DNA from 3 places in the Rhizobium brockwellii genome. Region 1 is predicted to be linked to each of the others. Evidence: predicted binding sites of a transcription regulator. Region 1 holds the regulator's gene; each other region holds the start of a gene.
The links. Region 1 encodes LexA, which represses DNA repair genes until DNA is damaged. Its sites were predicted from a motif close to TGTTCNNNNTGTGTTCNG; they were not measured.

Region 1 (10,527 bases):
TCCCTTCTGCCATGTCGGGTCGCACGTCGTCCTCAATGCGAATGTCGAGCTTTTGTCGCATGCGGTCGTGACTGGCCGCACCGTGGTCGGCAAGGGCACACGCATCTTCCCGATGGCGGTCGTTGGTGGTGATCCGCAGAGCGTGCATCACGGTGGCGAGGAGACGACGCTGACGGTCGGCGCCAATTGCACGATCCGCGAGGGCGTGACGATGAATACGGGCACGGCCGATTTCGGCGGCCAGACGATCGTCGGCGACAATAACCTCTTCCTTGCCAATTCGCATGTCGCGCATGACTGCCGGGTGGGCAACCATGTGATCATGTCGAACAACGTCATGCTCGCCGGCCATGTCGTCATCGAAGATCGCGTCATCCTGGGCGGCGGCTCGGCCGTTCACCAGTTTACCCGCGTCGGCCGTCAGGCCTTCGTTGGCGGGCTCTCGGCAGTGAGTTACGACGTCATTCCCTACGGTATGCTGAACGGTAATCCCGGGCTGCTGAGCGGCCTCAACGTCGTCGGCATGACGCGCGCCGGCGTCGACCGCGCCGTCATTCACAGGGTGCGGCGCGCCTACAAGTCGATCTTCGAAGGACCGGGCTCCGTCCGCGAAAACGCCGCCACCATCCGCGAAGAATATGCCGATTGCGAGCAGGCGGTCCACATCCTCGACTTCATCGCCGCCGACAGCGACCGCGCCTTGTCCTCGCCAACCCGCGGGCAGAAGGGCTAGTCCGTGACTCTTTCCGGCGATACCGCTGCGGGCCGGCTGGCGATCATCGCCGGCGGCGGCCTTCTGCCTTCCTATGTCGCCGAAGCTGCGCGCGCGGCGGGCGAAAATCCCGTCATCGTCGCGCTGAAGGACGAAAGCGACCGGCGCTGGGAAGGGTATGACCATGCCGTCATCGGCGTCGGCGATTTTGCAGCTCTCGAGGGCCTCTTGAACCGCTACGGCATCGGCCGTGTCGTCATGTCCGGCAGCGTGCGGCGCCGGCCGGAATGGCGCGAGGTGCGCCCGACGCTGCGCACGCTGATGAAGATGCCGGCCGTGATCCGCACCTTGCTGTCCGGCGGCGACGATACGGTGCTGCAGATGGTGATCCGGCTGATCGAGGGAAACGGCCGCCGGGTCGTCGGCGCTCATGAGATCGCTCCCGACCTTCTTGCCTATGTCGGTCCGCTTGGCGCTGCAGCGCCTGGCGAGGAAGACCGACGCGATATCAGGCGCGCAGCCGATGCCGCTGAGATGCTGGGCCGGCTCGATGTCGGCCAGGGTGCTGTCGCCATCGGCGGGCGCATCGTCGCGCTGGAGGGTCTTGAGGGCACGGACGAGATGCTGGAGCGTGTCGCGGGTCTCAGAGCCGCCGGGCGCATCTCGCCGCGCCGCCGTGGCGCACTCGTCAAGCTCTGCAAGCCGCAACAGGATATCCGTGCCGACCTGCCAGCGATCGGCGTTTCCACGGTTCTGAACGCGAGGAAAGCCGGCCTTGCCGGCGTCGCCGTCGAGGCCGGCCGCTCGCTGGTGCTCGATCGCGCCGCCGTCATCAAAGCCGCCGATGAGGCTGGGCTCTTCGTCTGTGGCATCGACCGCGGCCTCCCGGCATGGGGGCTTGAATGAACGGGGCGCCGCTGAAGATCGCCGTCATTGCCGGCGAGGTGTCGGGGGATCTGCTCGGTGCCGATCTCATCGCCGCCTTGAAGCGAATTCATAGCGGACCGGTGGAGCTCGTCGGCGTCGGCGGCGAGGGGCTGCAGGCGGAAGGCTTGCGATCCCTGTTCGATTTCTCCGAGCTGTCGATCATGGGCATCACCCAGGTGCTGAGCCGGTTGCCAAAGCTCTATACCCTGATCCGACAGACGACGGCTGCCATCATCGCCGCAAGGCCGGATATTCTTCTTATCATCGACAGCCCGGACTTCACTCATCGCGTCGCCAAACGTGTCCGCACCGCGCTGCCCGATCTGCCGGTTGTCAATTATGTCTGTCCGAGCGTCTGGGCCTGGAAGGAATATCGCGCCACGCGCATGCTCGCCTATGTCGATCATGTGCTCGCCGTCCTGCCCTTCGAGCCGGCAACAATGCGTGCGCTCGGCGGGCCTGAGACCACCTATGTCGGCCATCGCCTGACCGCCGATCCGGCGCTGCTCGAAGCGCGGCGGCAGCGCGCCATGCGCACACCCGTCGAGGGAGCCGGCAAGGCGATCCTGATGCTTCCTGGATCAAGATCCTCCGAAATCGCCAAACTGCTTCCGTTTTTCGAGGATGCGGCCAAAGAACTTGTCGCCCGCAACGGCCCGATGCGATTCCTGCTGCCGACCGTGCCGCACAACGAAGCGTTGGTGAAGGGGCTCGTCGCCGGCTGGGCCACGCCGCCGGAGGTGGCGGTCGGGCCGGCGCAGAAATGGAAGGCCCTTGCCGAGGCGGATGCGGCGATGGCAGCTTCCGGCACGGTGATCCTCGAACTCGCCCTTGCCGGCGTGCCGACGGTGTCCGTTTACAAGACGGATTGGATTATCCGCCTGCTCGCCCGGCGCATTAAGGTGTGGACGGGCGCATTGCCCAATATCATCGCCGATTATGCCGTCGTGCCGGAATATCTGAACGAGATCGTCCGCGGCGCCAGCCTGGCGCGCTGGATGGAGCGGCTATCGGCCGACACGTTCCAATTAAAGGCGATGAACGAGGGTTATGATCTCGTCTGGCAACGCATGCAGACCGAAACACCGCCCGGCGAGCATGCCGCCGAGATCCTTCTCGACGTGCTGAAAAAGAAAAAACCCGGTCGTTTCTGACCGGGTTTTCTTTTTTAGGTTCCTTCTGAAGCAATCAGCGCTTCGAAACCGGAATGTAGTCGCGCTTCGGTTCGCCGACATAAAGCTGGCGCGGACGGCCGATGCGCTGTTCCGGATCCTCGATCATCTCGTTCCACTGCGCGATCCAGCCGACGGTGCGGGCGAGCGCGAAGAGCACGGTGAACATGGTCGTGGGGAAGCCCAGCGCCTTCAGCGTGATGCCGGAATAGAAGTCGATGTTCGGATAGAGCTTCTTCTCGATGAAATATTCGTCGGTGAGCGCGATGCGCTCCAGCTCCATCGCCACTTCGAGCAACGGATCGTCCTTGATGCCGAGTTCTCCGAGCACCTCATGCGTCGTCTTCTGCATGATCTTGGCGCGCGGATCGTAGTTCTTGTAGACGCGGTGACCGAAGCCCATCAGGCGGAATGGATCGTTCTTGTCCTTGGCGCGGGCGACATATTCCGGAATGCGGTCGACCGTGCCGATTTCCGTCAGCATGTTGAGGGCTGCTTCGTTAGCACCGCCGTGAGCGGGCCCCCAGAGGCATGCAATGCCGGCGGCGATGCAGGCGAACGGGTTGGCGCCCGACGAACCGGCGAGACGGACGGTCGAGGTCGAGGCGTTCTGCTCATGATCGGCATGCAGGATGAAGATGCGGTCCATGGCGCGGGCAAGCACCGGATTGACCACATATTCCTCGCAAGGCACGGCAAAGCACATGCGCAGGAAGTTCGAGGCATAGTCGAGGTCGTTCTTCGGATAAACGAAGGGCTGGCCGATATGGTACTTGTAGGCCATGGCGGCAAGCGTCGGCATCTTGGCGATCATGCGCAGGCTGGCGACCATGCGCTGGTGCGGATCGGTGATGTCAGTGGAGTCATGATAGAAGGCCGACAGAGCGCCGACGCAGCCGCACATGACGGCCATCGGATGCGCATCGCGGCGGAAGCCGGTGAAGAAGCGGCTCATCTGCTCGTGCACCATGGTGTGGTGCGTGACGCGGTAATCGAAATCCTTCTTCTGCACGGTGGTCGGCAGTTCGCCGTAAAGCAGGAGGTAGCAGACCTCGAGGAAGTCGCCGTGCTCAGCGAGCTGCTCGATCGGATAACCGCGATGCAGCAGGACACCTTCGTCGCCGTCGATGTAGGTGATTTTCGATTCACAGGATGCGGTCGAGGTAAAACCCGGATCGTAGGTGAAGGAAGCCGTGTTCTTGTAGAGGGCACCGATATCGATGACGCTCGGGCCGATCGTGCCGCTTTTGACAGCAAGGTCGACAGACTTGTCACCGATTTTTATTGTAGCGCTTTGATCCGTCATGCTGATCCTCCGAAATGGCGGTGGCGCCATAAAAGCGCCATAGGGGTTAAGCGTCCTCACCGATAGCTATATGATCGCGAAGCTAATGCCAAGTTACCGTGATGGCATTTTGTGCATTGCGGTATCACCTTTTAGGCACTGCAGCGATGAGCCGCACGCATATCGGAAGCCGATGATTCGACTGGTCTTTTGGCGCTCGCGATTTTCCCTCATATTTCAATCGATTATGCTTGCCGGATTTGATTGGTGGTTGCATTCTGCCTGCCTGAGCGGGTGACCTTGGGCGGCGCATGCAGGAGTTGACGACAGTCGAATTGCGGCCGGAAGCAGGCGCCAGCCTTGCCGACACCGCCGGTTTTTCTCCGCCTGCCGTGGTGACTTGGCCGGCAAGGACGCAGTCGGCGACACCGTGGCGCCACCGGCTGCCGGCAGCAGCCTCGCAATCGCTGCGTGCCGGCATGCGCATGCTGAGCGAAGAAGCGGACCATGGCCGCCTGCTGCTGTTCTCGCCGGTCTTCCTCGGCGCCGGCTCAGCCTTCTGGTTTCTTGCGGCATCGGACTTCCCCCTCGTTGCATCGCTGCTCTGCCTGTTGGTGCTGACCGTGGCGGTTCTCATCGCCAGCCGCAGCCGGGCGGCGTTGCGGGCAACGCTGATGGCGCTTTCGCTCGTGGCCTGCGGCATGGTCTCGGCGCAGTTCGAGAGCCGGCGGGCTTCGACCGTGATCCTCGATTCATCAGTGACGACGACGGTGACCGGCCGCGTCGAGCGGCGCGAAGGCGACGGTCGCGGGCGGTGGCGCTATATTCTTGCCGTCACCGGCACGGAGGCACCGGAGGTGAAGCGGCCGCCGGCGCGTATAACCGCGATAGCCCGCGGCGCGGACGCGGCCTTCGAGATCGGTGACATTATCACCGGCAGGGCACGGCTGACGCCGCCGGCAGGGCCAGCGCTTCCTGAGCTCAACGACTTCTCCTTCGGTGCCTATTTCGACGGCATCGGCGCCAACGGCTTCTTCTACGGTGCGCCGACCAAGGTCGATTTGCAGGCAGGTCCGCAGGCCGCCAGATCGACGGTGGAAGCGTTGCTTGAAGGGCTCTACCGGCTGCGCAGCGGCATTGGCGACCGGATAAGATCGATCCTGCCCGGCGACACCGGCGCTTTTGCCGCTGCACTCGTGACGGACGAGCGGCGCGCCATTTCGGATGCGACGACGGAGGCGCTGCGCCAGTCTGGTCTGGCTCATATCATCGCCATCTCCGGTCTCAACATGGCGCTGTCGGCCGGCATCTTCTTCGTCGGCTTCCGGATGCTGCTCAGCCTCTTTCCCGGCATTGCTGAAGCCTATCCGACGAAGAAGATCGCGGCAGCCGGCGCGCTCATCGCGGTCACCGCCTATTTCCTGATCTCCGGCTTTGCGGTCTCTGCCGAACGCGCTTTCATCATGATGGCCATCATGTTGATTGCCGTCTTCTTCGACCGGCCGTCGATCAGCCTGCGCAATGTCGCGCTCTCGGCGCTCGTCATCCTCGCCATTTCACCCTCCGAGGTCTTGGGGCCGAGTTTCCAGATGTCCTTTGCCGCGACATTGGCGCTGGTATCGGGCTATCAGCTGTGGAAGGACCGGCGCGTCCGCGAAAACGCCTTTCTAAAGCTGTCGATCATCAGGCCCTTCGTTACGGTTGCGGGCTTCTTCGGCGGCGTCTTCCTGACCTCGCTGATCGGTGGTTTTTCCACCGCGCTGTTTTCGATCGAGCATTTTCATCGCTTGACCGCCTATGGCCTGCCGGCAAACCTCGCGACAATGCCGATCATCTCCTTCATCATCATGCCGGCCGGCCTGCTGGCGATGCTGCTCATGCCCTTCGGTCTGGACGTTTTGCCTTGGAAGGTCGTCGGATTCGGCCTCGATCTGGTGATCGCGGTCGCCAAGACGGTGTCCGGCTGGGGTGGCAATATCGACGTCGGCCGCTTGCCCGCATGGTATTTCGCGGTCGCCGTGGCAGGCTTTCTGCTGCTGACGCTGCTCCGCACCCGGTTGCGCCATGCCGGCACATCGATCATCGCGGTCGCAACGCTCATCCTGCTGCTTCTACCGGTTCCCCGGCCGCCGGATCTGGTGATTTCGGAGGATGGCAGTCTCGTCGCGGTGGTCGAGGCGGCAGCAATGGCTTCCAACCGTGAAAGACCACCGGATTTCATCTTCGACCAGTGGCAGAGAGCGCTGGTCCTGCCGAAGCATGACCCGCCGAAGATGCTGGATGGTCCTGCTATCCCTCCGGTGGGAGAAGACCACCGCGTCAAGCTTTCCCGCGATCAGCAGAACGAAGCGAGGTCCGCGATGCGGGCGGCCGCAGCGGCCGGTGAAGCAAACCGCTTTTCCTGCGTCAAGAAGGCCTGGTGCACATCAAGGCTTGGCAATGGTCGTGTGGTTGCTGTCATCGACAATGCCGCCTATCTCGGCCCGGCATGCGACGCGGCCGATATCATCGTGACGTCGGTCCGCCTGCGTTTCAACAGCTGCCGCTCAGGTGCGACGCTCTTCACCGGCGAGACGCTGCGCAGGGCCGGATCCGTCGAGTTGCGCTTCACGGACGCCGGCCTGGAGGTCGCAACCGCATTCGACGCATTGTCGCGACCATGGATGCGCCATCGCGCCTATGACTGGCGCAGCAACAGCTTTACCGAATCCGGCCTAACCGATGTCAGTGATAGCGGCGAATGAGGCCGACGAGTTTGCCCTGCACCTTGACGCGGTCCGGCCCGAAAATCCGGGTCTCGTAAGCCGGGTTGGCCGCTTCCAGCGCGATCGAGGCACCCTTGCGGCGGAAGCGCTTCAGTGTCGCCTCTTCATCGTCGACGAGAGCAACGACGATGTCGCCAGGACTTGCGGTGCTGCCATTGCGGATGATCACGGTGTCGCCGTCGAAGATGCCGGCGTCGATCATCGAATCGCCCTTGACCTCCAGCGCATAATGTTCACCGGAACCGAGCATGTCGGCCGGAACGACGATGTCGTGGGTGTTGTTCTGGATCGCCGAGATCGGCACACCGGCAGCGATTCGCCCCATGACCGGCACGGAGACCGAGTTGCCGTTGTCGGCGACGGGTTTTGCGGGAGCAGGGGAGGCGATCGGCTGAGGTTTGCCGAGGCTGCCCTCGATGACGCTCGGCGAAAAGCCGCGCCGCGGCTGGATGCTGGGGCTGTAGGCCTCCGGAAGTTTGATGACCTCAAGCGCGCGGGCGCGGTTCGGTAGGCGGCGAATGAAGCCTCGCTCCTCGAGCGCCGTAATCAGGCGATGAATCCCGGACTTCGAGGCGAGGTCCAGGGCATCCTTCATTTCATCGAAAGATGGCGGAACGCCGGATTCTTTCATGCGCTCATGAATGAAAAGGAGAAGCTCCTGTTGTTTGCGCGTGAGCATCGACGTTGTGACCTCGTGATTGAAACAAATCCAGAACAGACACTATATGTTCCATATGTGTTCCGCAAGTAGCTAAATTTCCGTAAAACTTGGCGCCAACTCGTTGAGATTTTTATTTTCATTCGCCGGATTGGCAAACAAGTCTTGCCTTGGGCGGCACTCTCACACATCTCTGCCGTCTCAGGAGAGGGGATATCATGAACGAGCATTCCGCCAAACCGCACCCGCTGGATCATGTCGTACTGCCGGTCGTCAATATCAATTTGGCGCGCGAGAGGCTCGGCAAGCTCGGCTTCACCGTTGCCGCCGATGCGCGCCATCCCTTCGGAACGGAGAATGCCTGCGTCTTCTTCGCCGACAAGACCTATCTGGAGCCGCTCGGGATTGCGAGTGTCGAGGAGAGCGAGGCATCGGCGCGCCAAGGCAATGTCTTCACCGCCCGCAACCGGGCGTTCCGCTTCCGCTGCGGCGCGGAGGGGCTTTCGGGGCTGGCTTTCGGCAGCAAGGATGCCGGCATCGATCATCAGAATTTCGTCGGCAACGGATCGAGCGCCGGAGAGATTCTGCAGTTCACCCGGCCGATGACGATGCCGGACGGTACCGAGACGATTGCCGGCTTCAAGCTAGCTTTTGCCGGCGACCTGCGCGCGCCTGATCTCCTGCTATTTACCGTCGAGCGCGTCAATCCGCTACCGGCCGACCGCGCCGCGCTGGAGACGCATGCCAACGGCGTCACCGGCATAGTCGAGATCGCGCTTTGCGCGCCGGAACCGGCCGCCTTCGCCGCCTTCGTCAGCTTCGCCGTGGCGCAATCGGCAGTCGAGAAAACCGGTTTCGGCGTCAATATCGCGGCGTCGAATGCAAAAATCAACCTGATGACGCCGGAAGGGCTGGAGGCCTATTTCGACATCTCCGGATCATCCGCAGATCGCGGCCTGCGCGGCCGGGCAATCCTCTTCACTGTGGCCGATCTTGCCGTGACAGAAGCGCATTTGGCTGCTAACGGGGTGACATACGCGCGCAAGAACAATCGCATTCTGGTGAAGCCCGCGCCCGGGCAGGGCACGCTCTTCGCCTTCGAGGAAACACGATGAGCACTGATACGAATTCCGAAGTCAGGATCGGTGAAGGCGAAGGCCAGGTCACCTTTTCCAATACCGGCCGCCTGTCGCTGATTGCCGGTCCCTGCCAGATGGAGAGCCGCGACCACGCCTTCATGGTTGCCGGCACGCTGAAGGAGCTTTGCGGCAAGCTCGGCATCGGCCTCGTCTACAAGAGCTCCTTCGACAAGGCGAACCGCACCTCGCTGTCGGCCGAACGCGGTATCGGGATCGAAAAGGGCATGGAGGTCTTTGCCGACCTCAAGAAGGAATTCGGCTTTCCCGTCTTGACCGACGTTCATACCGCCGAGCAATGCGCGGAGGTGGCAAAGGTCGTCGATGTCCTGCAGATCCCTGCCTTCCTCTGCCGCCAGACCGACCTTCTCATCGCCGCCGCCAAGACCGGCCGCGTCGTCAATGTCAAGAAAGGCCAGTTCCTTGCTCCCTGGGATATGAAGAACGTTCTGAAGAAGCTCAACGCCAGCGGCAATCCGAACGTGCTGCTGTGTGAGCGCGGCGCCTCCTTTGGTTACAATACGCTGGTTTCCGACATGCGCTCACTGCCGATCATGGCGGCGATGGGCGCGCCCGTTGTCTTCGATGCCACCCATTCCGTGGCGCAGCCGGGCGGGCAGGGCGATTCCTCCGGCGGTCAGCGGGAATTCGTGGAAACCCTGGCGCGCGCAGCAGTGGCTGCCGGTATTGCCGGCGTCTTCGTCGAAACCCATCAGGACCCCGACAATGCCCCTTCCGACGGCCCGAACATGGTCTATCTCAAGGACATGCCGCGGCTTCTCGAAAAGCTGCTCGCCTTCGATGCGGTCGCCAAGGCTTGACGTTCAACAGTCTGACATGATCGTGCTATAGGCCAAATCCGAACGCTGGTGCGAAGGCTATTGCAGCATTGTAATTTGCACGCCTTCGACTAAGACAGGTTTCGAACCATTTATCACCCACCGAGCAGGAAGAACCCATGACTGCAATCACCGATATCATCGCCCGCGAGATTCTCGATAGCCGTGGCAACCCCACCGTCGAAGTCGATGTCTATCTCGAAGATGGCAGCATGGGCCGCGCGGCCGTCCCCTCGGGCGCCTCGACGGGCGCGCATGAGGCGGTCGAGCTGCGTGACGGCGGCAAGCGCTATCTGGGCAAGGGCGTCGAAAAGGCGGTCGAAGCCGCCAACACCGAGATCTTCGACGCGATCGGCGGCATCGACGCCGAAAACCAGATCCAGATCGACAACATCATGATCGAGCTGGACGGCACGCCGAACAAGTCGCGTCTCGGCGCCAACGCCATCCTTGGCGTGTCGCTCGCCGTCGCCAAGGCTGCTGCCCAGGCGTCCGGCCTGCCGCTTTACCGTTATGTCGGCGGCGCTTCCGCCAGCCTGCTGCCGGTGCCGATGATGAACATCATCAACGGCGGCGCCCATGCCGACAACCCGATCGATTTCCAGGAATTCATGATCCTGCCGGTCGGCGCCGATTCGATCGCCGAAGCCGTGCGCATGGGTTCGGAGGTGTTCCACACGCTGCGCAAGGAACTTGCCGCGCAGGGCCATAACACCAATGTCGGCGACGAAGGCGGCTTCGCACCGGGCCTGAAGAGCGCGCCGGAAGCTCTCGACTTCATCATGAAGTCGATCGAGAAAGCCGGCTACAAGCCGGGCGACGACATGTGCCTCGGCCTCGACTGCGCCTCGACGGAATTCTTCAAGGACGGCAAATACGTACTCGAAGGTGAAGGCCGCACGCTGGAATCGGGCGCCATGGCCGAATACCTGGCCGAGCTCGCCGCCAAGTATCCGATCATCTCTATCGAGGACGGCATGGCCGAAGACGACTGGGATGGCTGGAAGACGCTGACCGACCTGGCCGGCAAGAA
Region 2 (10,527 bases), 1.9 Mb from region 1:
CGTCAACACCTTCTCGAGCGTTGCGAATTTGGAGATGAGCGCCGTGCGCTTGGCCTCCAACTGCGCGGCATCCTCAGCCGTCTCGTAACCCCAGAGATCGGAAAGCACGGAGGAACCGAATTCCATCCAGCCGCGATGGCGGGCACGCGTCAGCGCGTCTTTCGGATGCAGCGCGACGCCCGGCTGTGTTTCCTCCAGATATTCGCAAATGACGCTGCTTTCGAAGAGTACCGCCTGGCTGCCGTCTTCCTCCTCGATCCGCAGCAACGGCACCTTGCCGAGCGGCGAGATCTTCAGGAACCAGTCCGGCTTGTTGGCAAGATCGATATTGATGCGCTCGAAGGGCACGCCCTTTTCGAGCAGCGCGATCGCGGCGCGCTGTACATAGGGGCAGAGATGATGGCTGACGAGGGTAAGCTTGCTCATGGGGGCCTCCTTGGCAATGATGATAGATGTAAATGCATCTAATATCGCTTGCAGCGGAATTCAAGATAGATGTAATTGCATTTATGTCCGAAAAAACGTCGAATCCAAGCGAAGCAGTCACCTCTGCCTGGACGAGCATCATGCGCGCCCGCGAGCGGCTGCTCGCTGCCATCGAAGCTGACCTAAAGGCAGCCGCCATGCCGCCGCTTGCCTGGTATGACGTGCTTTGGGAGTTGGCGCGCTCGCAAGACGGCATGCTGCGCCCCTACGAGATCGAAGAGCGGACATTGCTGGCCCAGTATAATCTTTCGCGGCTGCTCGACCGGCTGGAACGGGAGGGCCTGGTCCGGCGCGAAAACTTCGCTGAGGATGGGCGCGGCCGCTGGGTGGTGATCACAGATGCCGGCCGAAAACTTCGCGAGCGCATCTGGACGGTCTATGCCAGATCGATCGAGACCCACATCGGCTGCAAGCTTGCCGAAAACGAGGCGAAGGCGATCGCCGGCTTACTCGACCGCTTCCTCTAGATTCAACAGTAAGAACATGATGTTGTCCGAAAACCGCCTACACTTTTCGGCATCATGCTCCGATCAGGCAATCAACGGCGCTGCGACTGCCTTCAGCGCCTTCAACGCAGCCTTCGGATCGAGCCGCACCTGCAGCCCGCGCTGCCCGCCATTGATATAGACGAGCGGCTCGCCAAGCGCGGCCTCCTCGATCGCCGTCGGCACGGTCTTCTTCTGGCCGAACGGGCTGATGCCGCCGACATGATAACCCGTCAGCCGCTCGGCATCGGCAGGCTTCATCATATTGGCCGATTTGCCGTGAAAGGCGCTGGCAAGCTTCTTCATGCTGACCTCGCGATCCGACGGCACGACGACGCAGACCGGCTTGCCGTCCACCTCCGCCATCAGCGTCTTCAGCACCCGGTGCGGCGCCTCGCCGAGTGCTTCCGCCGCCTGCAGCCCGACGCGCTCGGCATTGGGGTCGTAGTCATAGGCATGAACGGTGAAGGGGACGCCTGCTTGCGAAAGAAGCTGTGTCGCGCGCGTGGTCTTGGACATCTCTTTCCCTCGTGAGCTCAGCGGGGCGCCTGTCAGCCTCCGAACGTACCGGCGTAAATCTCCGGCTTGAAGCCGACCAGCAATTTCCCCTTCGCCTCCAGCACCGGCCGCTTGATCATCGACGGTTGGTCGAGCATCAGCTGGATCGCCTTCTCCCGGGTCAGGTTCTCGCGCTCGGCATCGGGCAATTTGCGGAAGGTGGTGCCGGCGCGGTTGAGCACGGTATCGAGGCCGGCTTCGTCGATCCAGGCTTCGAGATGGGCGCGGTCGATACCGAGCGCCTTGTAGTCGTGAAACTCATAGGCGACGCTATGTTCTTCCAGCCAGCTGCGGGCCTTCTTCATCGTGTCGCAATTCTTGATGCCATAGATGGTGACGGCCATGCCCGATCGATCTCCCTGTGATGACAGCGAGATAACATGCACGAAGGCCGGCGCAAACGCCGTGCGACCTTTTATCCCCGAGCGCGTCGACAATCGCAGCAGGACAAAACCGGCCCGGCTCAATTCTCCAGCGTGCCGGCCTTGCGGGAGGCCTTGCTGGGTTCGTCACAGGCGATCTTCATCAGGTCGCTGCGCCGCCGCACCAGCCGGTCGGAGGTCCGGGTCAGGATCAGTCCGTCCTGCGGCGCGGTGAGCTCGATGCTGCCGCCCGGCTGCCCCGGCCGGGTGACGATCGTCGCCAGAAGCTCGCCTTCGGCAATCCTCTCGCCGATATCGCGATGGAAGAGTACGGCGCCGCCTTCTGGCGTGCGGATGATCTCCACATTGTCGAGCGGCACGGCCGGACCGGAAAATACCGTTGCCGCCGGTTTTTCGTCGCCAACGATGCCGCGTGCCGCAAGGAAGCGCCAGAGCCCGTCCGCATCCTTTTTCGCCAGCACCGGATCGACGTCGCGTTTGCCGCGCAGCTCGACGGTGACGGAGAGTTTGCCAGGCAGCCGGGAGCGGCGTTCGCCGGGAACTTCATATTTCCATGCGAAGCCGACGGCCTCCTCGAAGGCCGAGCTTTCGCCATCCGAAAGCAGCACGGCCTCCATGTCGAGCGCGGCGGCAAGATCGGCCGCCTCCGGCCAGAAGGCCTCGTCGATATAGGCATATTGCAGGGATTCGTCGTCGCAATGCAGGTCGAGCACGAGATCGGCGCCAAGCGCCAAATGCAGCAGCTGTCGCTTCAATCTATCGGTAGCCGGGTAATCATCAAGATCCTCGATCAGCGTCGCCCGATCGGTAATGGAGATCAGCGGAAAATCCCGGTTGAAATTGGTGCGTGAGCCCAGGTCGAAACGGCCCTGCAGCTCGCCGAAATGCGATTGCGCCGCACCGATCGGATTGGCCTGCGGCACGATGGTGATGTCGCCGGCGATCCCGCCTTGGTTTTCCGCCTGCCGCAGCCGCTCGCAGAGGAAATGCAGCAGCACCGTTCCCGGCAGCTCGCCGGCATGCAGTGCCGCCTGGATATAGATCTTCGGCGCCCTCGGATCGTGGCCTTTAAAGCGCAGCACCGGCAGCCGCCACTCCGTTCCCGGCGTATCTCCAGGGATGATGATCTCTGAAACGTCCATGCTGTCTTCGTTCCCGTTTGCAACCAGCGCCCGGTTAGGCATTCCGAGCTATATGAGCGGAAATAGGGCAAGCGCAAGCGTGGTCCGCAGACATCATTGCCTCAGCCGAGCAGTGGCCAGCGATCGATGATCCGATATTCGGTTTTTCCGAGAAGACTGTGGATGAGCAGGAATTCGGACGCCGTCCATGAAACGGGCGTGTCGAGCCTCGCCGGCGGCACGGTCTTGCAGTCGTAGAGCAGCGTCATATGCGGTGTGAAATCGCGGCTGATATTGTGCCGCAGTCCGGCATTGTGCATGCCGACACCGAGCTGGACATGCAGTCGGGTGAGCGGTTTCAGCCCGCCTTCGCCGTAAAGCACGAGCGGCCGCGCCTTACCTTCCCGCCTGAAGCTCATGATCCTGTCGAAAGTGATCGCAATCGGCGCGCTCTCCACCGTGGCGCCGGCCTGGCGCGCCGCAAAGACCGCGTCCTCGGGCAATTCTTCATAATCGTCGATGCCGATGATCGTCATATGCAGTGTCGTCAGCCGTGGCTTTGCCGAAAGAGAGAAAGTCTTCCCATAGTCATCGGCGATCGATGCCGCCTGCCGCTCAACCGCCGCAGGCGGACAGAGGGCGAAGAAAAGCCGGTGTCCGCCGTTATGGTTTTCGCCCGGTCGCCCGCGCCGACTTCGCCCATCCTCGAAGTCGAAGGAGATTTGGTTCATGGGCTCTCAGGGTCGTCATGACCCACCTCGTCGTTTCCAAAACGCGACGAAGGATACTCTGACGAGATTGAATATCAAGAACAAAAACAGAACATAATTTTCCGATACAATCTTCTCTGAATGGATGACGTGGATGTTCGATTGACATTGCGAGAGACGGATCGCGATATTTCCCGGAAGCCTTATGCGCGCAAGAAACGGGTTGAAACCGAGGCCGTCCCATACGATTTTGAGGGCAATCGAAAACGCGGAGGCTGTGTCATGGCTGAGACAACGCACCACTATCTCATCTTCGAAACCGCGGGCGGTTTCTGTGGTATCGCCTGGAGCGACGCCGGCATCACCCGCTTCCAGCTGCCGACCAAATCAGCAGAGGCGACCGAACGGCTCCTGCTGCGCCGCCTGCCGGATGCCGAAGCCGGCGCGCCGACGCCTGCTGTGCTGGAGACGGTCGCGGCCGTGAAGCGCTACTTCCAGGGCGAGGAGACGGATTTTTCCGGCGTCGAACTCGACCTTGCCGGCCAGGATACCTTCTTCCGGGATATTTATGCGGCGGCAAGGCGTGTCGGCTGGGGCCGCACCACCACTTACGGCGCGCTGGCCAAGGAGCTCGGCGTCGGGCCGGAAGCCGCCCGCGATGTCGGCCAGGCGATGGCGAAGAACCCCGTCGCTCTGATCATTCCCTGCCACCGGGTGCTTGCAGCCGGCGGCAAGATCGGCGGCTTCTCCGCTCCCGGCGGTTCGTCGTCGAAGGCCCGCATGCTGGAGCTCGAAGGCGTCAACCTTGCACCGCCGCCGCCTGCCCAGCAGTCGCTGGGTTTTTAGGCGGCGGAGGCTTTTCGTTTTCCGCAATTCCCGGCAAAATCGCTTCGCGCTTTGCCTGGCAAAACCGCTCTACACTTTTGCTGGAATTGCTTTGGCGGCAATCTCAGCCGCTCAATGCGGGCTGGCTGTCGGCCGGATGATGATCTCGCTGACATCGACATCATCAGGCTGGCTGACGGCGTAGAGGATCGAATTGGCAATCGCCTCGGGGCTGATCGTGATCGCCCTGAAAGCCTTCATGGCATCGCGCGCCGTCGGATCGGTGATCGTGTCGGCCAGTTCCGATGTCGTCGTGCCGGGAGATATGACAGTCACGCGGATCCGATCGGTCTCCTGCCGCAATCCGTCCGAGATCGCCCGCACCGCAAATTTCGTCGCGCAATAGACGGCCGCCGTCGGCGAGACGCTGTGGCCGCCGATCGAAGACAGGTTGATGATCTGCCCTGATCCCTGCGCCTTCATGATCGGAAGCGCTGCTGCGATGCCGTAGAGAACGCCCTTGATATTGACGTCGACCATCCGGTCCCATTCGTCGACCTTGAGGGCGTCGAGCGGCGAGAGCGGCATGACGCCGGCATTGTTGACGATGACATCCAACCGGCCAAATTCGGAGCGGGCAAAGCCTGCAAAGGCCTCCACCTGGGAACGGTCGGTGACATCAAGCTGTCGCAGGCGCACCGTCCCGCCCGTTGCGGCGATTTCGCCGGCGAGTTCCTCCAGGCGCTCGGTGCGGCGGGCACCGATCACGACATGGGCGCCTGCGGCAGCCAGCACCTTTGCCGCCGCCTCTCCGATGCCGCTGCTGGCCCCGGTGATGGCAATGACTTTTCCTTTGATATCAGACATCTCAAGCTCCATTTGCACGCCGCTCGCCTGGCGATGCGGCTGAGGGTTTTCTTGGCGGTTAGCTTGGGAAGTCGGCGCTGAGCGTCGTCTCCGCCCAGGCGTCGAAGTTTGCGCGCAACGCATCGAGCCGTTCGCGGGCGATCTTCAAGGCGGGTGTGCCGAGCAGCAGGCGTAGCGGCGGTTCATCCGCCTCGAACGCCGATATGATCGCGGTTGCCGCGCGCGCGGGATCGCCCGGCTGGTTGCCGGAGACCGAGCGGGTGGCCTGGCGGCGCTTGCCTGACGTTTCGGCATAGTCTTCGATGATCGTGCGGGATTCGACCATCGACCGGCCGGCCCAATCCGTGCGGAAGGCGCCGGGTTCGAGGATCGTCACATCTATGCCAAGCGGCCTGACCTCATGGGAAAGCGATTCCGATAGGGCTTCGACCGCGAACTTGGTGGCATGGTAATAGCCGGTTGCAGCAAAAGCGACGAGCCCGCCGAGCGACGAGACGTTGAAGATATGCCCTTGCCGGCGTCGGCGCATGCCCGGCAGAACCTGCTTTGTGATGGCGATCAGTCCGAAGACATTGGTCTCGAACTGGGCGCGTATCTCGGCATCATCGCCCTCTTCGATCGCCGAGAGGTAGCCGTAGCCGGCATTGTTGACGAGGACGTCGATCGCACCGAAATGCGTTTCGGCGTCACGGACTGCGCCGACGATGGAGTTGCTGTCCGTCACATCGAGTGCAAGGGCAAGCGCGCGGTCCCCGTGTTGTGCCTTGATATCTGCCAGTGTCTCGGGTCTGCGCGCCGTCATGGCGGCGCGCCAGCCACGGGCCAGCACGGCTTCGGCGAGTGCCCTGCCGAGGCCGGATGATGCGCCGGTGATGAACCAGATGGGTGTTGGGGAAGACATGATCGTCATCCTTTCCGGCCGGCAAACGCGGCCTTCTCCTGTGTGGTGTTGCCTTTCAGGCGGCACATCATTTGCGCCGAAGCACCATGCCGCCATGATGGAGGGTATCGCCGTCGACGAAATCGCCGTCGGCCGTGAAGCCCGTGTCATCCGAATATTCGATGTGGCTTCCGCTGACTTCGTAACGTCCTCGATAGGCGCTTTCGCGGTTGCCGCGGGCTTCGTCGTAACGGCCATTCGGCAGAAGTTCGTGGCGGACGCGGCCATCATCCGTCATCCACATGCCGATATAGGGATGTTGCTGCATTCTGTTCTCGCTTGTTTGTTGCTGCTGATCTCGGCGGTTCACGCCATCGGTGGCGGACGAACTGGTCGCCGCGCCAGCCAGGGTGACCGCCGTGAAAAGCTGAAGGACCGGGCTTCTGAAAATCTTTCGCATTGCCTTGCCTTTCGAAGAAGATCTGCCGATGAGTGCGTCTTGGCGTTGATCTCGACTTGAAAGATAGCGTGCCGATCCGCGGCGATTAAGTTGCCAATCCAGGATGCCTTGGTTAGAAATACTAACCAATGGTCGATGATCTCGAAGGCATTTCAGTTTTTCTCGCGGTGGCCGAAGCGCGGAACTTCCGGCTTGCCGGCGAGCGGCTTGGCGTCACCCGCTCCGCCGTCAGCCAGGCCCTGCAGCGCCTCGAGGATCGGGTCGGCGTTGCCCTGGTCCAGCGCACGACGCGCAGCGTCAGCCTGACCGAAGCCGGTGAAGTGTTCTTCGACGCGGTTCGTCCATCGGTCCGGCAGGTCAAGGATGCAATGCAGACTGTGCGAGAAATGCAGGCGCGCCCGAGCGGTCTGCTGCGGATCACCGTTTCCTCGATCGCCGAGAACTTCCTCTCCGGCACCTTGCTGGCCGGTTTCATGGAAGCCTGCCCTGAAATCAAACTCGATATCACCATCACCGATGACGAATTCGATATCGTCGAAGCCGGCTTCGACGCGGGCGTTCGGCTCGGCGAAGTAATCGAAAAGGACATGATCGCAATTTCAGTCTCCGAAGAGCAGCGACAATGCGCCGCCGCATCCCCCGGCTATCTCGAGCGCCGCGGCCATCCCCGCCACCCCGGCGAGTTGCAGAACCACGCCTGCATCGGATGGCGACCACGCCCGGATACGGCGCCCTATCGCTGGGAATTCACCGAAAACGATCGCGACTTCGACGTCTCCGTCGATCCCACCATTACGACCAACGACATGGGAATGATGATCCGCATGGCCTGCGCCGGGGCCGGGATCACCTTCGGTATGGTGGAGACCTTCCAGCCCTATATCGAACGCGGCGAACTCGTGCCGCTGCTGGAGGACTTCTGTCCACCCTTCCCGGGTTTCTATCTCTACTACCCCAGGCGCCAGCGGCAGCCGCTGAAGCTGCGCGCCTTGGTCGATTATGTGCGCAGATTTGACGGGCGGTAATGCGGTCTGGGCTCACGCTGCCGCTGGTAAGTCTCGACGGCGATTTCAGGCCAGTCGCACGGGCTCAAATCCTGCGGCTTGGGCTGAATGTTGCCGCTGGCATCCGGCTTTGATATTCCCGATGAAAGAGGCCAGCGAGGCGGCGCGCGCTCTATAGAGGCCACCGCTCGCCGCGCTTCCATCCTTTTGCGGAGAACTTATGCTCGACGACGTCTTTCCCGTTCCGGCCAGGGCTTTGATCCGTCAGGGTGGGCGGGCTTGTTTTTATCGTCTCGTCAATACGAGCCCCTTGTTGATACAGGTGCAATCGGGAACGAAGATCGTCATGGCCGATGACAAGGCTTTGCGCCTCGAAGCCGGCGCCTATGGCTTGCTGCCAGACTACAGACCGCTGACGATGGAGAACATTCCCAAGGCGCCGCAGAAGTACCAGACCCTGGCGCTTCCTGTTCCGCGACAGCTGTTCGAGGAAGCCTATATCAGGATGGGATCGATCGCCGTTCCATCAAGGCCTGTCCCGGCAGGCACCTCGGACCTGCCGGAGGAAGCCGCGGCATTGTTTGACTATTGCTGTCAGCCCGGCAATTTGACGAGGCTTCCCGGCGCGATTGCCAAGGCGCGTTTGATCGAACTCATCACCTGGTTTGCACTCGGCGGAGCGGTGTTGGGCCAAAGCCAAAGTCCTCGGCTCGAGGACCGGCTGCGGGAGATAGTCGAAAGCGATACGGCCTTCGATTGGACGCTGGGCCATGCGGCGCGCTCGTTCAACATGAGCGAAGCGACGCTGAGGCGTAAGCTGGCCGCCGAAAATACCGGCTTTACTGAGATCCTGAGCGATACAAGGATGAACCGCGCCTTGGGGCTCATCCAGACGACAACCCTGCCGATGGCGCAGATTGCGCTTGAGGTCGGTTACGACTCCCCTTCTCAATTCGCGGCGCGGTTCAAGGAGCGGTTCGGCGTCAATCCGCGCCATGTGCGTGGCGGCTCCAAGCGTTTTGAGCGGATCGGGGCAGAAGTTGAGCATAGCGGGGCAGATGCGCTTGCGCGGTAACGATAGTTTTCCTGCATTATCAACCGCAGGAAAACAGCATGCGTTTCATCACAGCAGTACTTCTCGCCGCGTCCGTCTTCGGCGCCACGGCCGCACAGGCCGAAATGAAGCTCACCTCGAAGGATTTGATCGCCGGCAAGTCGATGGCCGATGCGCAGGTCTTCAACAGCTTCGGCTGCGCCGGCAAGAACATCTCGCCGGAACTGACCTGGTCGGGCGCGCCTGAGGCGACCAAGAGCTTCGCCATTATGACTTACGATCCGGATGCTCCCACAGGCTCGGGCTGGTGGCATTGGTCGGTGTTCAACATTCCCGCAAATGCCTCGGAGATTGCCACCGGCGCCAGCGGGGACAAAAAGCTTCCGGGAGGCGCCGTCGAAGGTCACACGGATTTCGGTATGTCCGGATATGGCGGCGCGTGCCCCCCAGCCGGCGATCAGCCGCACCACTACCAGTTCACCGTCTACGCGCTCTCGGTGGACAAGCTCCCGCTTCCCGAGACCGCGCCGGCCGCCATGGTTGGCTTCTATGTCAGGGCAAACACGCTCGACAAGGCATCCGTCGAGGTCACCTACGGCCGCTGAGGCCGGCTTCGGATCGCGGTTGTCATTCCCTTCGTGACAACGGTCGGCCGAGGCAACTGAACCTCGGCCGGCCTCTTCCTGTGAGGGCTACTCCAGCCGGTAAAACCTAAACGGTTGCGGCTTCCCAGCAGATCAATGGACCATCTTCGGCATCGATACGCTCGCCGATACGGACAAATCCATTGCGTTCAAGGACACGCTGTGAAGCTACGTTCTCAAACCCGGTTTCTGCAGAGATCAAAGCCACGCGAGGGTCGTCCCGCGCCCACTCGAGCAACTGCCCTATGGCCCGCGTGGTGCATCCACGGCTTTGGCGGGTGGGCGCAACCCCATAGCCGATATGGATCTTTCCGTCCTGGGGAACCTTGATGACAGAGCAAAGGCCGACGATCTCGTCATCCTCCACGATCATCCAGGCCGACGGCAAAAATTCCACGCCGATATCAGCCGCGAGGCGGCTCAACATCGCCAATATCTCAGGAGGCGCAATGGCGCTGTCTTGGACAAGGCGCAGCTGACCAGGTGCGACGCCCTTCAGCAGTGCTTCAAAATCATGAGACATTAGTTCGATAATCATCGTTTTCTCGACATTAGACATGCGCCAGCATTGGCGCGCGAAAGGCCGAGCGATAGAGCGAGGATCAGCTCTCGGTCACGATGCCGAGCGCCTTCATCCCTACCGCCGCAGCCGGTGAGTTCTGGATCGTTACGACGGCAAACAAAGGCGTTCTCCTCTAAGACGGAAATGCGAATAACAGTGCCGGGCGAGGATCGCAAGATGCTCCGATCGGGCGGCACGCCGGCTGATCCATACCAAACCGCAAGATCGGTCGAGCGCTGCGTTGCCGAAGGAATCTAGTTTGAGCTGCCACGGAGACCAAGACGAATGACCGCAGCGCTTCGGAACTATCATGAGCGGATGCAGCGAGTGCTGGATTATGTCGACCAGTACCTCGATGACGATCTCGATCTTGACCTTCTGAGCGGCGTCGCGGCCTTCTCGAAGTTTCATTTCCACCGGCAGTTCACGGCGACCTTCGGATTGTCCGTGCATCGCTATATCCAGCTTGCCCGCATGAAGCGCGCTTC
Region 3 (10,527 bases), on a different replicon from region 1:
CCATTTCAAGCGGACCCCCGCGCCGGGTGCTGTCGGTCCCGGTTTCCGGCATTGCCGTCGCTCTGCTAAACCTCCTGCGGCAACCCTTTTGACCGGTCTTGCGGGAGGCGAACGGCTTTCGCAGTTTCTGCTACAGCTGGTATGCCCTTCCTATTTTGGATGCTTCTGCCCGAGAGCTCAAGAGTTGTCATCGCGTGAAACTTCGCGATTGCAAACCTTACTGGCCAGGTTAGCTGACATCGCACTCCGAGCAACAAGGTTGATCTGCCGATCATGCCGTGTTTTGAAGGTGGAAGATCGGCGGCGGGGGTTTGTCAACAGGAATGGTAGAACAGTTTGACATGTTTTCGGAACAGGTTTCCCGCGACCCGGTGGTCACGCGTGACATTTCCAAATTGGCCAAGCCCGAACAGCATACTGTTCCCATAAGTGAAGAGGACATGGTCCGGTATCTGTCGGAGACAGGTCGATATCGGATCCTCCAGAAACTCGCGCCGCGCGCAATCTCACCATTCCCGCGTCCGGAATACCCGCTCAAGGGCATCATTCTCGACACCGAGACCACGGGCCTCAATGCTCGCAAGGATGAGATCATCGAGATTGGCGTGATCGCCTTCACCTTCGATGCGACAGGAAGCATCGGTGACGTGACCGGCATCTATGGTGGGCTTCAGCAGCCGAGCGTTTCCATTCCTCCCGAGATCACCAGGCTCACCGGCATCACCGATGATATGGTCGCCGGGCAAACAATCGACATGGCGGCGCTAGAGGCGCTGATTGAACCTGCTGATATTCTTATCGCCCACAATGCCGGTTTCGACCGGCCATTCTGCGAGGCATTTTCTCACCTGTTTGCCGGCAAGGCCTGGGCTTGCTCCAACTCCGAGATCGACTGGTCGTCGCGGGGATATGAAGGCACCAAGCTCGGCTACCTGATCGGGCAAGCAGGATATTTTCACGATGGGCATCGGGCGGTCGACGATTGCTTTGCACTTCTGGAGGTCCTGGCTCGAGAAATGGACGGACCGGCTTTCACCGCTTTCGCCGAGCTCTATGAAGCAAGTCAGACTTCACGTGTCCGGATCTTTGCAGAGAACAGCCCCTTCGATATGAAAGATCACCTGAAGGCGCGAGGCTATCGCTGGTCCGACGGAAGCGACGGCCGTCCCAAATCCTGGTGGATCGAGGTTGGGGAAGAAGCGCTCGATGATGAGCTCCGATATCTCAGGGCAGAGATCTACCGTTATCCAGACGCCGATCCACCCATCAAGCGCCTGACCGCCTTCGACCGATTCCGGGCCTGATGCAATCCGTTTGATGCATCTCTGAAGCGACCCATGCTTTGAGCGCATGGCCGACCTGAGACCTTGTGCCTTATCGACGGTCGGGCAAGAGCCTATATTCCAATCATCGAAACGACGTTGGAACCAAAGCATGGTTGCTGGCGTCAAGAGACCTCACGAAAGGGGATCATCATGAACGTAGCACGCTCCTTCAACAACTGGCGCAAGTACCGTCAGACCGTCACCGAACTTGGCCGCATGAGCTCGCGCGAACTGCAGGACCTCGGCATCAATCGCGCCGATATCCACAGCGTTGCTCGCCAGTCGGTCGCTCGCTAAGCGACTGTTTCCAAGCCAACCTGATTGACAATTCGCCCGCTGATGACGCGGGCGTTTCTGTGTCTGGCCGCCGCGAGGCGCTGTGCTGGAGATCTCTCTCGTCAGGATGAGGCCGTGCATTTTCCGCATGGCTGCACTGCAGCAAAGTCTATTTAATATGCGGAGAGAATGGGTATCTTGGTTTCATCGAGGCGATGCACCTCCTCCCGCAGAGCTTCGAATTCAGACGGCCCACTCCTCCTCCCAAAGGGCGTCTGTCGGAACAGCGGCACTCCTCCTCCCAGCCGTTGTTCGGTTCTTTTCGAAAAGCCTGCCGCACCTCCTCCCGCGGCAGGCTTTTTCGTTTTCAGGACCGTGGTATCAGAGCCCGAGCGCGAGCTGCGGCTCTTGCCCGCTCTCTTCGGTGTTGAGCGATGACAGGGTGATCCCCAATAGCCGCACAGACCGTTTGAACGGGAACACCGAGGCGAGCAGGGTTTCAGCATTCTCCAAGACCATGTCGACGTCGGACACGGGTCCCCACACGGTCCTGCTGCGTGTCGCCTGACTGAAATCTGAATATTTGATTTTGACGGTGATCGTCTTTCCCGTGATGTCATGGGCCTCGCAATAGCGCCAGACCTTCTCGGCCAATGGCCGCAGTTCGGCTTTGGCCAGATCGAGATCATCGATGTCCTCAACGAACGTGTCTTCAGCGCCGACGGACTTGCGGATGCGATCAGGTCTGACCCGGCGTTCATCGATGCCGCGGGCGATGCCGTAGAAATAAGGGCCGGACTTGCCGAAATGCTGCTGAAGGAAGGCGAGGGACTTCGACTTGAGATCAAGCCCCGTCTCAATGCCATGCTGTTTCATCCGCTCGGCGGTCGCTGGCCCCACACCATGGAATTTCTTGACGGGGAGGGCTTCGACGAAACCCGGGCCGTTCTTCGGCGTGATGACGGCTTGGCCATTCGGCTTGTTCAGGTCGCTCGCCATTTTGGCCAGAAACTTGTTGTAGGAGATGCCGGCAGACGCGTTAAGGCCGGTGACCGCCTTGATCTTCGCCCGGATCTCCAGCGCAATCTCGGTGGCGATCTCCATGCCCTTCAGGTTTTCGGTGACGTCGAGATAGGCTTCGTCCAGCGACAGTGGCTCGATCAGCGGCGTGTATTCGGCAAAAATCTCGCGGATCTGTTGCGATACCGCCTTGTAGACGTCGAAGCGCGGCGGCACAAAGATCAGCTCCGGACATTTGCGCTTGGCGGTCACTGACGGCATGGCCGAATGCACGCCGAAGACACGGGCCTCATAACTGGCGGCGGCCACAACACCACGTGCCGCCGATCCTCCAACGGCCAATGGTAGCCCACGTAGCTTCGGGTTGTCTCTCTGTTCGACCGACGCATAAAAAGCATCCATGTCCACATGGATGATTTTGCGCATGGGTTGCACGCTTCCCATGACGTCAGTTCCCACATGGTAAGTCGGCATTTCGTGAACATGCGTCTGACTGCTCTGGTCGTGCTGGGTGCTGGTGATCAAAGCAACAGACCCTCTTCGTCCGGCTTTGGTTTGGCCTGCGGCGGCACGATCACCAGCATGTTGCCCGGGAGCGGTCGCTGTAGGTGGCGGGCTTCATCCCACGGTGCTGTCAGCCAGGTCTCGACTTCTTCAGGCGTGGTCAGGATGGAGGGCATGGCCTTTTGATGAATCGGCGAGACGATCTCGTTGGGCGAGGTCGTCAGAAATCCGAAGAGTTCGTATTCCTGTTCGCCATCCCTGACTTTGCGTACGCCCTTCCACGGGGTCCAGAAGCCCGCGAAAAACATCAACGGCCGATCTTCATTGCCGGCAAACCAGGCATTGGGCACCCGTCCTCCCTCAATCTTGCTGGCTGGATCCGGTTCGGCAAAGGAGGTGAACGGCACGACGCAGCGGCTGGTTGGGCCGAGCCAGCGCCGCCAGTGCGGCGAACTCACATTGCGAATATTGGTGACGCCGGGATCGTAGTTTTTCACATAGGCTGGCGGCGACGGCATTCCCCAGGTCGCCCGGGCAATCTCTCGGCTCCCGTCCTCGGCGACGCGGACAATCGGCGCCTGATAGCCTGGATAAACATCGAAGGAGGCTTCATTCCAGCCGGCCCGATCCCGGAATGCCTTTGTGAACTGGAGAACCGCGTCGCGCGTGGTCGTCACGTTGTAGAGATTACACATTGCCGTCCTCCTATCCAATGCATGTCGAGGCGAAGTTTCCGACCCTTTCGGAACGCAATCAAGCTTTGAAAGCTCCAGCGATCACGTGGGCTTTTGCGGCTCAAAAACCAAGGCCGCCTCCAGCAAACAGGGAAATCCCGTCCCGCATCTATCCTGCCCGTCAGAACAATGCATCTTGTCGCAACCCATTGCCATGCGACGGCGCAGATCCACAAAACGCATGCTGGCGCCAAACTGTTTCACCAACGCCTTGCGATCAAGCTCGCCCCGTTGCCCGCACGGTTTGCATTCGACGGTAATCACCGGTCCCTTGAAATCTCTGAGCGTCAGCAGGCCGGGCATATCTCTATTTTCTCATCGACGATATTTTTCGTCACATTCAGCATCGAATTGAATCTGCTTGATGAATCGATCGAGCAAAAGCCGTCTCGTGATGCTGGCTGCAGTCCACCCGATTCTTGCCCGTTGACTCATCGCTGTTTAAAGAACAAAAACAGAACATATCAGCTTTTTTCGGCTATGCAAATGCACTCTTGACGTTGGAACCCGATGCCAATCACTGCCGCCAATCCCGTCATTTCCGAGCTTCAGAACCGCATCCGGCGGCTTGAAGGCGGAGCTGCACGCAAGGGCGAGGTGCTGTCGTTCGGGATTGCCGAGATCGACGCAAAGCTTCCCGGGGGTGGGCTCGCCCGCGGCGCCTTGCACGAAGTGGCAGGAGGTGGCGCCGACGCGGTCCATGGTGCCGCGGCCGCTCTGTTCGTCGCGGGGATCGTCGCGCGTACGAAGGGCGACGTCCTCTGGTGCCTGACCCGGCCGGATCTGTTTGCGCCGGCATTGGCACAGGCAGGCCTTCATCATGACCGGGTCATCTATGTCGAGGCCGACCGGGAAGAGGATGTGCTCACGAATTTCGAGGAGGGCCTGCGTTTTGGCGGGCTTGGCGCCGTCGTTGCCGAGCTTGTGCGCCTGCCGATGACCGCCTCGCGGCGGCTGCAACTGGCGGCCGAGGCTTCAGGAACGATCGGCATTGCGCTGCGACGATGGCGGCGTCCGACGGAGGCAGCAGATTTCGGTCAACCGACGGCTGCCACGACGCGGTGGCGCATCAGCGTCCTACCCTCCGAACCGCTTCCCGTGCCGGGCATCGGGCGGGCACGGTGGCTGGCGGAATTGATCAGAGCAAGAGCGGGAGAAGCCGCGGAATTTGAAATAGGTGCCTGCGATGCCACGGGTCGTATCAGTCTTTCTCCCCACGCTCGCGACGGACAGGATCAGGCGCGCCGATCCCAGCATTTCGGCTGAAACACCGGTGGTCGTCGTTTCCCGCAGTGGATCGAAACGCACTGTCGCAGCCATCGACGCGGCGGCCTTCAGGGCCGGGGTGCGGATCGGCATGCCCGCCGCCAAAGCTCAGGCGATGATATCCGGCCTGCACCTGGTCGATGCCGACCCCAACGGTGACACCGCGGCGATCGAGCGCCTGGCACTGTGGATGCTGCGCCAATATACGCCGGTAGTGGCAATGGACGGTCCCGACGGCATTGTCATGGATACCGAGGGCGCCGATCACCTGCGCGGCGGCGAGTTGCCGATGCTGACTGGTCTCGTCAACGCGTTGAGAGGTCATGGTCTTCGGGCCCATGGCGCCATCGCCGATACGTGGGGCAGTGCCCATGCGATCGCCCGCGCCACGCGGCGAGAGGTGATCATCGTGCCAGTTGGTGAGACAGCAAAGGCCGTCGTCAACCTGCCGATTTCCAGCCTTCGTCTGCCGCCCGACATCGTCAGCGGTCTGGGCGTGCTTGGGTTTCGGACCGTCGGCGAGCTTTCCGCAACGCCGCGGGCGCCTTTGACATTGCGCTTCGGGCCGGAGGTCGGCCGCAGGCTCGATCAGATGTTCGGACGCCTTGCCGAACCGATCGACCCCATTCGCACCGCAGACCTGATCGAAGTGATCAAATCCTTTTCTGAACCGATCGGTGCGGCCGAGACCATCGCCAAGTATATCGGCAAGCTCGTGGTCGAACTCTGCGCCGCGTTGGAGACGCGCGGGCAGGGCGTTCGCCGCGCCGACTTGATTGTCTACCGCGTCGACAACACCTTGCAGTCCGTGCGTGCCGGAACGGCAAAGCCGGTGCGCGATATTCCTCATCTGACAAAACTTCTCTGTTCCAGCATCGAGAAGATAGATCCCGGTTTCGGCATCGAGAAACTGTCCCTCACTGCTACCATGATCGAACCGTTCGAAGAGAAGCAGTGCATCTCCTCGCTGGTCGAAGAAACCATCGTCGACGTCACACCGCTGCTCGACAGTCTTGGAAATCGCGGCCAGCGCATGTACCGGCTGGCGCCGGTCGAAAGCGACGTTCCCGAGCGCAATGTCGGGCGCGTCTCCCCGGTTTCCGAAAAGCTCGGTCAGGCCTGGCCGACCCGCTGGCCCCGGCCGAGCCGGATGCTGGCGCACCCGGAACGGATCGAGGTCATTGCGCTCACGCCCGACCATCCGCCGGCATCAATGACCTGGCGGGGGAAACGCCGGCGCATCAAGCGTGGTGACGGGCCGGAACGGGTATTCGGCGAGTGGTGGGTCCGTTCCTCCGAAATGGAGGCGGTAAGGGACTACTATTCCGTCGAGGACGAGGACGGCAATCGCTTCTGGGTCTATCGCTCCGGCGACGGCGTGGATCCCGCGACCGGAACGGCCAAATGGTTCCTGCACGGGATCTACGGCTGATGCGCTACGCTGAACTCCAGGTCACCAGTCATTTTTCCTTCCTGCGCGGCGCGTCAGGTTGCGATGAGTTGTTCACGACTGCCAAAGCCCTCGGCATCGAGGCGCTTGGCATCGTCGATCGCAACAGTCTGGCCGGGATCGTGCGCGCCTGGGAAGCAGCCAAGGAAACCGGTGTGCGGCTGGTCGTTGGCTGCAGGCTCGATCTGACCGACGGCATGTCGATGCTGGTCTATCCAACGGACCGGGCCGCATATTCGAGGCTCTGCCGGCTTCTGTCACTCGGCAAGGAGCGCGGCGGCAAAGGCAAGTGCATCCTCGATCTGACGGATGTGGCTCTTTATGCAGAGGGACTGCTCGCCGTCCTGATCCCCGACGAGGCCGATGACGCATGCGCCGTCGAGTTGCGCAAGGTGAGGGAGATCTTTGGCGACCGCGCCTACATGGCGCTGACGCTACGCCGCCGGCCTAATGATCAACTGCGCCTGCATGAGCTCAACACTCTGACGATCCGGCACAAGGTTCGACCTGTTGTCACCAATGACGTGCTGTTTCACGAGCCGGGAAGGCGGCAATTGCAGGATGTCGTCACCTGCATTCGCCATCGCACGACCATCGATCAGGCCGGTTTCTTGCGCGAACGGCATGCCGATCGTTTTTTGAAGCCACCGGAGGAAATGCACCGTCTGTTCAGCCGCTATCCGGAAGCACTCGCACGCACCCGCGAGATCGTCGACCGCTGTCGGTTCGACATGAGTGAACTGACCTATCAATATCCCGAGGAAGCGATCATCCCCGGACTGACGGCGCAGCAGACGCTGGAAAAATTCACCTGGGAGGGCGTTCGCGATCGCTATCCCGAAGGGGTGCCTGATGATGTGCTGAAGACCCTCAATCACGAACTCGATCTGATCCGCAAACTCGATTACGCCCCGTACTTCCTTACGGTTTACAGCATCGTCCGATTTGCGCGATCTCAAGATATTCTCTGCCAGGGTCGCGGAAGTGCTGCCAATTCCGCCGTCTGTTATGTGCTGGGGATCACCGCGATCGATCCGGCCGCAAACGATCTGCTGTTCGAGCGCTTTATCTCGGAAGAGCGCAACGAGCCGCCCGACATCGACGTCGATTTCGAACATGCCAGACGCGAAGAGGTGATCCAGTGGATCTACAAGACCTACGGGCGACAAAGGGCTGCCCTTTGCGCGACCGTCACCCGCTACCGCGCCAAGGGTGCGCTTCGCGATGTCGGCAAGGTGCTCGGCCTGCCCGAAGACATGATCACGGCGCTGTCAGCCGGCGTCTGGGGCTGGAGCAAGGAGGGCGTTGGCGAAAAGCAGGTCAACGAGCTGAACATGAACATGTCCGACCGGCGCCTGCAACTGACATTGGAACTGGCGCAGCAACTGATGGGCGCACCCCGTCATCTGGGCCAGCATCCCGGCGGCTTCGTTTTGACCAATGACCGGCTCGACGAACTGGTGCCGATCGAGCAGGCCCGGATGGAGGATCGACAAACGATCGAATGGGACAAGGACGACATCGAGGCGCTCAAGTTCATGAAGGTGGACGTGCTGGCCTTGGGAATGCTGACCTGCATGGCCAAGGGCTTTGCATTGCTGGAAGAGCACAAGGGAGTGAAGCTCGATCTTGCCACCATCGAGCCCGAAGATCCGCCGACCTACGCGATGATCCGAAAGGCCGACACGCTAGGCACGTTCCAGATCGAATCGCGCGCGCAGATGTCGATGCTGCCACGGCTAAAACCCCAGACCTATTACGACCTGGTCATCCAGGTGGCGATCGTTCGCCCCGGTCCGATTCAAGGCGACATGGTGCATCCTTACCTGAGACGGCGCGAGGGCAAGGAGGCAGTCGTCTATCCGAAGCCGGAACTGGAGGCCGTGCTCGGCAAGACGCTGGGCGTGCCATTGTTTCAGGAGTCTGCGATGAAGGTGGCGATCGTCTGTGCCGGTTTTACAGCCGGCGAGGCCGATGCGCTCAGGCGCTCGATGGCGACATTCAAGTTCACCGGTGGTGTCAGCAAGTTCAAGGACAAGTTGGTCCAGGGGATGGTGAAAAACGGCTACACGGAAGAGTTTGCCGAAAAAACCTTCTCGCAGCTCGAGGGCTTTGGCTCCTATGGCTTTCCCGAAAGCCATGCTGCGTCGTTTGCTCTCATCGCTTACGCCTCCTCCTATATCAAATGCCACTATCCGGATGTCTTCTGTGCCGCCCTCATCAATGCGCAACCGATGGGCTTCTACGCGCCGGCGCAGATCGTCACGGATGCCCGGGCCCACGGGGTAGCTATCCGGCCAGTCTGCATCAATCGTTCGCGGTGGGATTGCACGCTTGAGGAGATCAGCGGAACCGACGACCATGCCGTGCGGCTCGGTATGCGTCTGGTAAAGGGACTACCCGAACAGGATGCGGCAAAAATCGCGGTGACGCGCGGCGACGATCCCTTCGTTTCCATCGACGACATGTGGCGGCGCGCCGGCGTGTCGTCGGCCTCCCTGGTCAAGCTCGCCGAAGCTGATGCATTCCGGCCATCCTTGAACCTTGAAAGGCGCGATGCGCTCTGGGCGATCAAGGCCTTGCGCGACGAACCACTTCCACTCTTCGCTGCGGCTGCCGATCGCGAGCGGGCGGTGATTGCCGAACAGCAGGAACCGGATGTGGCGCTTCGGCAGATGACGGAGGGCGCCAATGTCGTCGAGGACTATGGCCATACCGGCGTGACACTGCGTGCCCATCCTGTCAGCTTCCTGCGAGAGGATCTCACCCGCCGAAACATCGTCACCTGCGCCGAGGCAACCTCGGCCCGCGATGGTCGCTGGCTGATGACGGCGGGTCTGGTTCTTGTCCGTCAGAAGCCGGGAAGTGCCAAGGGCGTCATGTTCATGACCATCGAGGATGAGACAGGCGTTGCCAATATTGTCGTCTGGCCGAGCCTCTTTGAAAAACAGCGCCGTGTCGTGCTTGGATCCGCGATGATGGCGATCAACGGCAAGATCCAGCGCGAAGGCGGCGTCGTGCATCTGGTGGCGCAACGGATGTTCGATTTGACCAGCGATCTTGCGAGCCTGGGCGAGCGGGACACCTTCAGGGTGCCGTCGGGGCGCGGCGATGAGTTCGCCCATGGAGTGCCCGGCAGCCCGGATAGCCGTGAGCGGCCGCAGGTGGGTGTGAAACCGCGGGATTTGTTCGTGCCTGACTTGCACATCGATACGTTGAAGGTGAAGAGCAGGAATTTTCATTAAGGAATCCAGTGTGACCAGCTTTCTCCAATGAAGAAAGCGGCGGTTCGATTCCGGTCAAGACCATCGGTGTGAGAATAGCGACTCCGGAGAGCAGTTGCGTCAATCCAACGATGCCGATTCTTGGCGACCTCGCCCTTGTAGCTGGAGCCCATGCCATAACGCCGCGGGCATTTCATCTGGACACCTATTGCCCGTGATCAGGGTGACGCCGCCGGGTGTTTCCACGTCTCGCTCTAGACTAAATCTGAATTCCCTTCGTTCAGGTAGCGAGTGTCGATACAGCTCGGAATTTGCAACTTTAGCGACGATTACAACAATAGACGCTTCTAAGTGTCGCAATCTTCAGCTAGCGTGAGTGTGGCAAGCGTTCAGCCAAATGCAGAATGTATTTCTCTCTCTTCGAAGCTTTACTCTTGGGGCGACAATGACCACTACAATGCCGATTGGGACAAACCCTGTCCGGGCGCGGTCGCAAACCAGAGGTTTGCTCTATCGCGGCGATATTTTGCCAAACAAACTCATTCAAACCATTGTCGTCAAAGCCGCCGTTGATGGTACGGAAGCTCTGCCTACTGTCGCGGTGCGTGAGATAGGAGCGCGTGCGAAGGATCTCTATCAAATGGGGATCTGCGCGATGAAACTATTTGCGAAGGAACTGACACAAGATCCAACGGGGCAGGTCGCGGAACGGGATGACAGTATCTGTG

Region 2: RLCC275e_RS23185 (2'-5' RNA ligase family protein) is a predicted target of LexA. The motif match lies at 3,841-3,858, and genes of this name have one in related genera.
Region 3: RLCC275e_RS33740 (ImuA family protein) is a predicted target of LexA. The motif match lies at 4,304-4,321, and genes of this name have one in related genera.

The regions. Positions count from the first base shown of each region.
Region 1 is NZ_CP053439.1:1,783,418-1,793,944, forward strand. It holds gene lpxA (acyl-ACP--UDP-N-acetylglucosamine O-acyltransferase) at 1-733, shown strand, start outside; gene RLCC275e_RS09085 (LpxI family protein) at 737-1,618, shown strand; gene lpxB (lipid-A-disaccharide synthase) at 1,615-2,793, shown strand; gene gltA (citrate synthase) at 2,828-4,117, opposite strand; gene RLCC275e_RS09100 (ComEC/Rec2 family competence protein) at 4,408-6,840, shown strand; gene lexA (transcriptional repressor LexA) at 6,821-7,540, opposite strand; gene RLCC275e_RS09110 (VOC family protein) at 7,738-8,634, shown strand; gene kdsA (3-deoxy-8-phosphooctulonate synthase) at 8,631-9,476, shown strand; gene eno (phosphopyruvate hydratase) at 9,614-10,527, shown strand, end outside.
Region 2 is NZ_CP053439.1:4,750,952-4,761,478, forward strand. It holds gene RLCC275e_RS23160 (glutathione S-transferase family protein) at 1-426, opposite strand, end outside; gene RLCC275e_RS23165 (MarR family winged helix-turn-helix transcriptional regulator) at 510-953, shown strand; gene ybaK (Cys-tRNA(Pro) deacylase) at 1,017-1,490, opposite strand; gene RLCC275e_RS23175 (ArsC family reductase) at 1,523-1,873, opposite strand; gene RLCC275e_RS23180 (M14 family metallopeptidase) at 1,993-3,054, opposite strand; gene RLCC275e_RS23185 (2'-5' RNA ligase family protein) at 3,156-3,764, opposite strand; gene RLCC275e_RS23190 (methylated-DNA--[protein]-cysteine S-methyltransferase) at 4,026-4,589, shown strand; gene RLCC275e_RS23195 (SDR family oxidoreductase) at 4,701-5,435, opposite strand; gene RLCC275e_RS23200 (oxidoreductase) at 5,494-6,345, opposite strand; gene RLCC275e_RS23205 (Atu4866 domain-containing protein) at 6,404-6,775, opposite strand; gene RLCC275e_RS23210 (LysR family transcriptional regulator) at 6,904-7,800, shown strand; gene RLCC275e_RS23215 (helix-turn-helix domain-containing protein) at 8,000-8,854, shown strand; gene RLCC275e_RS23220 (YbhB/YbcL family Raf kinase inhibitor-like protein) at 8,893-9,438, shown strand; gene RLCC275e_RS23225 (GNAT family N-acetyltransferase) at 9,545-10,036, opposite strand; gene RLCC275e_RS23230 (AraC family transcriptional regulator) at 10,325-10,527, shown strand, end outside.
Region 3 is NZ_CP053445.1:36,254-46,780, forward strand. It holds gene RLCC275e_RS33715 (3'-5' exonuclease) at 324-1,304, shown strand; gene RLCC275e_RS33720 (DUF1127 domain-containing protein) at 1,476-1,622, shown strand; gene dinB (DNA polymerase IV) at 1,983-3,065, opposite strand; gene RLCC275e_RS33730 (SOS response-associated peptidase) at 3,143-3,820, opposite strand; gene RLCC275e_RS33735 (hypothetical protein) at 3,902-4,162, opposite strand; gene RLCC275e_RS33740 (ImuA family protein) at 4,370-5,125, shown strand; gene RLCC275e_RS33745 (Y-family DNA polymerase) at 5,046-6,557, shown strand; gene RLCC275e_RS33750 (error-prone DNA polymerase) at 6,557-9,820, shown strand; gene RLCC275e_RS33755 (porphobilinogen synthase) at 10,245-10,527, shown strand, end outside.